DNA from 2 places in the Streptomyces sp. NPDC048636 genome. Region 2 is predicted to be linked to the other one. Evidence: predicted binding sites of a transcription regulator. Region 2 holds the regulator's gene; the other holds the start of a gene.
The links. The regulator HrcA, encoded in region 2, represses chaperone genes, less so after heat shock. The targets are predictions, from matches to a motif close to TTNGCACTCNGNNNNNCNGAGTGCNAA.

Region 1: groES (co-chaperone GroES) is a predicted target of HrcA. The motif match lies at 1,481-1,507, and genes of this name have one in related genera.

The regions. Positions count from the first base shown of each region.
Region 1 covers NZ_JBEZHR010000001.1:227,637-231,047, forward strand. Annotated here, with positions in the region: gene AB0C66_RS01145 (methyltransferase domain-containing protein) at 1-280, opposite strand, end outside; gene AB0C66_RS01150 (polysaccharide deacetylase family protein) at 358-1,386, shown strand; gene groES (co-chaperone GroES) at 1,656-1,964, shown strand; gene groL (chaperonin GroEL) at 2,059-3,411, shown strand, end outside.
Region 2 covers NZ_JBEZHR010000002.1:288,160-291,570, reverse strand. Annotated here, with positions in the region: gene dnaJ (molecular chaperone DnaJ) at 201-1,337, opposite strand; gene hrcA (heat-inducible transcriptional repressor HrcA) at 1,338-2,354, opposite strand; gene AB0C66_RS07120 (MBL fold metallo-hydrolase) at 2,531-3,268, shown strand; gene AB0C66_RS07115 (DUF3097 domain-containing protein) at 3,291-3,411, shown strand, end outside.

The DNA of each region.
Region 1 (3,411 bases), on a different contig from region 2:
GCTCGGCGCGGTAGGCGGCCACGGAGGTGCGGGTGGACTGCTCGACACCGTGCGGCGTGAAGTACATCCGGTGGGCGTCAGCGCCGAATTTGGCGACCGCCCGCTGACGCAACTGGGCCTGTGTCAGCGCCGCCGAGACCAGCGCGGCCGGATGGTCGCGGCGCAGCCGGGTCGCGGTGGTGAGTTCGTCCGCCGGGTCGTGGTCCCGGAGCGCGGTGAGCAGCTCCTGTCCCTCGTCGCCGAGCAGTGAGTCGAAGGCGTCAACGTCCACATGGCCCATTCTCCCCGCTCCGGCGGGCGAATTCGCACCCGCGCGGCGCGCGCTTCCACGCCTTCCGACTGAAGATCACTTATGTGATGGTGATCAAGAATGGGTTTTCGAGGTGTCTGGTTCTCGCCGCCGCGGCGGTCGTGCTCGCGGGCTGTGGAAGCCTCGAGGGCCCCGGTCCGCTCGCCCGGACCACCGTGGAAGGCGACCCGGCGACGGCGTCCTCCGCACCGCGCACCGCGGGGCGTTCCTCCACCGCCTCGCCCCCGGAGGGGCGTTCCCCACAGCCGTCCGCACCCCCGGAGCACTCCCGGCCACCGGTTCCCCCGGCCCCGGACGCGTCCGGTCCGTCAGATGACTCCGGTCCGTCCGGCGACTCCGGCGCGCCCGGTCCGTCGCGGACGCGCCCGGCCCGCGCGGGCGACCCCGAGGCGTACCGCATGTGGGGCCTGGACCGGCCGCTCGACCAGCCGCCGCCCCCGCCCGCCACCAAACCGCCGCTCGCGCCCGAGGAGCCGCCCGTCGAGGGGCTGCCGTCGGTCATCCGCCGGGTGCAGACCACCGATCGGGTGGTCTTCCTGACGATCGACGACGGCATCGAGAAGGATCCGCGCTTCGTGGAGCAGGCCCGCGATCTCGGGCTGCCGTTCACCGGCTTCCTCACCGACAACGTGATCGGCGACCACTACGACTACTTCGACCAGCTCCAGCGGCTCGGCAACCCGATGGAGAACCACACCCTCACCCATCCCAGCCTGGCCGGACTCGACTACGACGGCCAGCGGCAGGAGATCTGCGGTCAGCAGGAGAACCTCCGCGACCGCCTCGGCCGCCAGCCGAGGCTGTTCCGCCCGCCCTACGGTGAGTACGACGAGACGACGCTGCGCGCGGCGGCCGACTGCGGCGCGGAGACGGTGGTGCTGTGGCGCGCCGAGATGGAGCCGGGCGGGCTGGTGTACCGGTCCGGCGGCGGTCTCCAGCCGGGGGACATCGTGCTCGCGCACTTCCGCGGCCCGGAGCAGCTGGAGGGGAAGTCCATGACCGACATGATCACGTCGCTGGTGCGGGCGATCCAGGAGCAGGGCTTCACGGTCGCGCGGCTGGAGGACTACGTGTGAGGCCGGCCTGCTGACGTGGCCTGCTGACGTGGTCCTCGAGGGCGCCGGGACGGGCCGGTGACAGGGCGGCGGCCGGAGCTCGTCCCCGCATCGCCTGGCACTCTAGTTGACTGAGTGCTAACCGCGTCATAATGTCGAGGCTGGCACTCGGCAGTACGGAGTGCCAGCCACACAGCGACGGGCAGGTCCGGCACCCGCGACGACGGATCCACCTGGTCGCCACCTCAGACAGTTAACCCCGTGAGATCTCCGAAGGGGGAGGTCGGATCGTGACGACCACCAGCTCCAAGGTTGCCATCAAGCCGCTCGAGGACCGCATCGTGGTCCAGCCGCTCGACGCCGAGCAGACCACGGCTTCCGGTCTGGTCATCCCGGACACCGCCAAGGAGAAGCCCCAGGAGGGCGTCGTCCTGGCCGTGGGCCCGGGCCGCTTCGAGGACGGCAATCGTCTTCCGCTCGACGTCTCCGTCGGTGACGTCGTGCTCTACAGCAAGTACGGCGGCACCGAGGTGAAGTACAGCGGCGAGGAGTACCTCGTCCTCTCGGCTCGCGACGTCCTCGCGATCGTCGAGAAGTAATCACCGAAGTTTTGCCTATGAGCCGCGCCCCGGTGCCCGTGTCACAGATACCCGGGGTCGGGGCGCGGTTCGTTCGAGAGGACATACGCAACTCATGGCGAAGATCCTGAAGTTCGACGAGGACGCCCGTCGCGCCCTGGAGCGCGGCGTCAACAAGCTGGCGGACACCGTCAAGGTGACCATCGGCCCCCGTGGCCGCAATGTGGTCATCGACAAGAAGTTCGGCGCCCCGACCATCACCAACGACGGCGTCACCATCGCCCGTGAGGTCGAGGTCGAGGACCCGTACGAGAACCTTGGCGCCCAGCTCGTCAAGGAGGTGGCGACCAAGACCAACGACATCGCGGGTGACGGCACCACCACCGCCACCGTGCTGGCCCAGGCGCTGGTCCGGGAGGGCCTGCGCAATGTGGCCGCCGGTGCCTCCCCGGCCGCCCTGAAGAAGGGCATCGACGCCGCGGTCAAGGCCGTCTCCGACGACCTGCTGGCCAGCGCCCGTCCGATCGACTCCAAGTCCGACATCGCCGCCGTGGCCGCGCTGTCCGCCCAGGACAAGCAGGTCGGCGAGCTGATCGCCGAGGCGATGGACAAGGTCGGCAAGGACGGTGTCATCACCGTCGAGGAGTCCAACACCTTCGGCCTGGAGCTCGACTTCACCGAGGGCATGGCCTTCGACAAGGGCTACCTCTCGCCCTACATGGTGACCGACCAGGAGCGTATGGAGGCCGTCCTCGACGACCCGTACATCCTGATCCACCAGGGCAAGATCGCCTCGATCCAGGACCTGCTGCCGCTGCTGGAGAAGATCATCCAGGCCGGTGCCAGCAAGCCGCTGCTGATCATCGCCGAGGACGTGGAGGGCGAGGCCCTGTCCACCCTCGTCGTCAACAAGATCCGTGGCACCTTCAACGCCGTCGCGGTGAAGGCCCCGGGCTTCGGCGACCGCCGTAAGGCGATGCTCGGCGACATGGCGACCCTCACCGGCGCCACCGTCATCGCCGAGGAGGTCGGCCTCAAGCTGGACCAGGCCGGTCTGGACGTGCTGGGCACCGCCCGCCGCGTCACCGTCACCAAGGACGACACCACCATCGTCGACGGCGGCGGCAACAGCGAGGACGTCGCCGGCCGGATCGCCCAGATCAAGGCCGAGATCGACACCACCGACTCCGACTGGGACCGCGAGAAGCTCCAGGAGCGTCTGGCGAAGCTGGCCGGCGGTGTGTGCGTGATCCGTGTGGGCGCGGCCACCGAGGTCGAGCTCAAGGAGAAGAAGCACCGTCTGGAGGACGCCATCTCCGCGACCCGCGCCGCGGTCGAGGAGGGCATCGTCTCCGGTGGTGGCTCCGCCCTGGTCCACGCCGCCAAGGTGCTCGAGGGCAACCTCGGCCTGGCGGGCGACGAGGCCACCGGTGTCGCCGTGGTCCGCCGCGCCTCCGTCGAGCCGCTG
Region 2 (3,411 bases):
ACCGGATCTACGGCGGCTCGCCGGGTCCAGGCCGGGCGGCTACCGCCCGTTGGCGGCGACTCCGGGGGGACAGACCCCCGGACCCCCGGCCGGGTGCCTACCGGCCGTTGAAGGCGTCCTTCAGGCGCGAGAACAGGCCCTGCTGCCCCGGCTTGGCCCCATCCCCCGGGGGACAAACCCCCGGACCCCCGGCCCGGCGCCTACCGGCCGTTGAAGGCATCCTTCAGGCGCGAGAACAGGCCCTGCTGCCCCGGCTTGAATTCGCCGGTCGGCCGCTCCTCGCCGCGCAGCTTGGACAGCCGCCGCATCAGCTCCTCCTGCTCCGCGTCCAGCTTGGTCGGGGTGGTCACCTCGACATGGACGATCAGATCGCCCCGGCCGCCGCCTCGCAGATGGGTGACACCGCGCTGGTGCAGCGGGATCGACTGGCCGGACTGGGTACCGGGCCGGATGTCGACCTCCTCCAGACCGTCCAGCGTCTCCAGCGGCACCTTGGTGCCGAGCGCCGCCGCCGTCATGGGGATGGTCACCGTGCAGTGCAGGTCGTCACCGCGGCGCTGGAAGACCGGGTGCGGGACCTCATGGATCTCCACATACAGGTCGCCCGCCGGGCCGCCGCCGGGGCCGACCTCGCCCTCGCCCGCCAGCTGGATCCGGGTGCCGTTGTCCACACCGGCCGGGATCTTCACCGTCAGGGTGCGGCGCGAGCGGATCCGCCCGTCACCGGCGCACTCCGGGCACGGGGTCGGCACCACGGTGCCGAAGCCCTGGCACTGCGGACATGGCCGCGAGGTCATGACCTGGCCCAGGAAGGAGCGGGTCACCTGGGAGACCTCACCGCGGCCGCGGCACATGTCACAGGTCTGCGCCGAGGTGCCCGGCGCCGCGCCCTCACCACTGCACGTGGTGCAGACGACGGCGGTGTCGACCTGGATGTCCTTGGTGGTCCCGAACGCGGCCTCGCTGAGCTCCACATCGAGACGGATCATGGCGTCCTGGCCGCGCCGGGTGCGGGACCGCGGTCCACGCTGTGAGGCGGTGCCGAAGAAGGCGTCCATGATGTCGGAGAAATTGCCGAAGCCCGCGCCGAAGCCACCGGCGCCGCCGCCTCCGCCCGCACCGGACATCGGGTCCCCGCCGAGGTCGTAGACCTGCTTCTTCTGCGGGTCCGACAGCACCTCGTACGCGGCGTTGATCTCCTTGAACCGCTCCTGGGTCTTCGGATCCGGGTTCACATCCGGGTGCAGCTCACGCGCGAGCCGGCGGAATGCCTTCTTGATCTCGTCCTGCGAGGCATCACGCCGCACGCCCAGGACTGCGTAGTAGTCCGTCGCCACTTACGACTCCGCCAGGATCTGTCCGACGTAACGTGCCACTGCGCGTACCGCTCCCATCGTTCCGGGGTAGTCCATGCGGGTCGGTCCGACCACGCCGAGTTTGGCGACGGCCTCGTCGCCCGAACCGTAGCCGACCGCGACCACCGAGGTGGAATTCAGCCCCTCGTGAGCATTCTCATGCCCGATGCGGACGGTCATACCCGAGTCCTTGGCCTCGCCGAGCAGCTTGAGGAGGACGACCTGCTCCTCAAGTGCCTCCAGAACGGGCCGGATCGTCAGGGGGAAATCATGCCCGAAACGCGTGAGGTTCGCGGTGCCGCCGATCATCAGCCGCTCCTCGGTCTCCTCCACCAGCGTCTCGAGCAAGGTCGCCAGCACGGTCGAGACCGTCCCCCGGTCCTCCTGCTCGAAGGACTCCGGAAGATCCTGCACCAACTGCGGCACATCCGCGAACCGCCGCCCCACGACACGGCTGTTGAGCCGGGCCCGCAGATCCGCGAGCGACTCCTCGCCCACCGGGGACGGACAGTCCACCATGCGCTGCTCGACCCGGCCGGTGTCCGTGATCAGCACCAGCATCACCCGGGCCGGGGCCAGCGGCAGCAGCTCCACATGGCGCACCGTCGAGCGGGTCAGCGACGGGTACTGCACCACCGCGACCTGCCGGGTCAGCTGCGCCAGCAGCCGGACGGTGCGGCCCACCACGTCATCGAGGTCCACGGCGCCGTCCAGGAAGTTCTGGATGGCGCGGCGCTCCGGTGTGGACAGCGGCTTCACGCCGGCCAGCCGGTCCACGAAGAGGCGGTAGCCCTTGTCGGTGGGGATGCGCCCGGCGCTGGTGTGCGGCTGCGCGATGAAGCCCTCGTCCTCCAGCGCGGCCATGTCGTTGCGCACGGTGGCCGGGGAAACCCCCAGCCGGTGGCGCTCGGTGAGCGCCTTGGAGCCGACCGGCTCCTCGGTCCCCACATAGTCCTGGACAATGGCACGCAGCACTTCGAGTCTGCGTTCGCTGAGCACCCCGCGCACCTCCCAGTCCAGCGGTCTCTTCAGGTCGTCCCCTGGCACTCAACGGGCACGAGTGCCAGAACCCCTACGCCAGTGTACGGCGGGGTGCGGTGGCCGGGGCAAGGGCCGCCGTGTGGCGGAGCCCGCACGATCCGCCACGCTATCGCCAGGAGAGCTAGCGTCTCGGTATGGAGACGTATTGGGAAGAGTCGCGGTGGCACGAGGCGGGCTGGGAGACCATCGCCGCCGGGGTGGCCCGGCTCCGCATGCCGGGCTGGGACGAGACCATCGGCGTGATCGTCGGCCGGACGGACGTACTCGTCGTGGACACCGGGGCGACCCTGCGTGACGGCGCCGCGCTGCGCACCCAGATCACCCGGCTCGCCGGGCGCCGCCCCACCCGGATCGCGCTCACCCATCCGCACTTCGACCATGTCCTGGGCACCGCCGCCTTCTCGGGCTGCGAGGTGTACGGCGCGGCGGGCCTGGACGAACTGCTGCGCGCGGAACGGGAGGAGCTGCGCGAGTCGGCCATCCGGCAGGGTGTGGAGCGGGGCGCCGCCACCGAGGCCGCCGACCATCTGGTCCTCCCCCACCACCTGGTCTCCGGGGAGCTCACCCTTGACCTGGGCGACCGGCCGGTGCTGCTGGCGAACGTGGGCCCCGGGCACAGCGCCCACGATCTGGCGGTCCTGGTCCCGGGCCGGCCCGAGGTGGTCTTCTGCGGCGATCTGGTCGAGGAGTCCGGACCGCCGCAGGCGGGGCCCGACGCGATCCCCGCGCGGTGGCCCGCCGCCCTGGACCGGCTGCTGGAGCTCGGCGGGGAGGAGGCGCGGTACGTCCCGGGCCACGGGGCGGTGGTGGACGCGGAGTTCGTACGTGCCCAGCGCGCCGATCTGGCCGCCCGCTTCGGCGTGTCCCCCTAGTCCCGGCGCTATCGTCTGCCGGGTGCGCAGCCGATACGACAACCCCGATCTGACCCCGCCCTGGAAGCGGCAGCAGCCCGCCCCGGAGGTCGCCGCCGAACCGGACCTCGTCGTGGAGGAGGTCACCACCGGGTTCTGCGGGG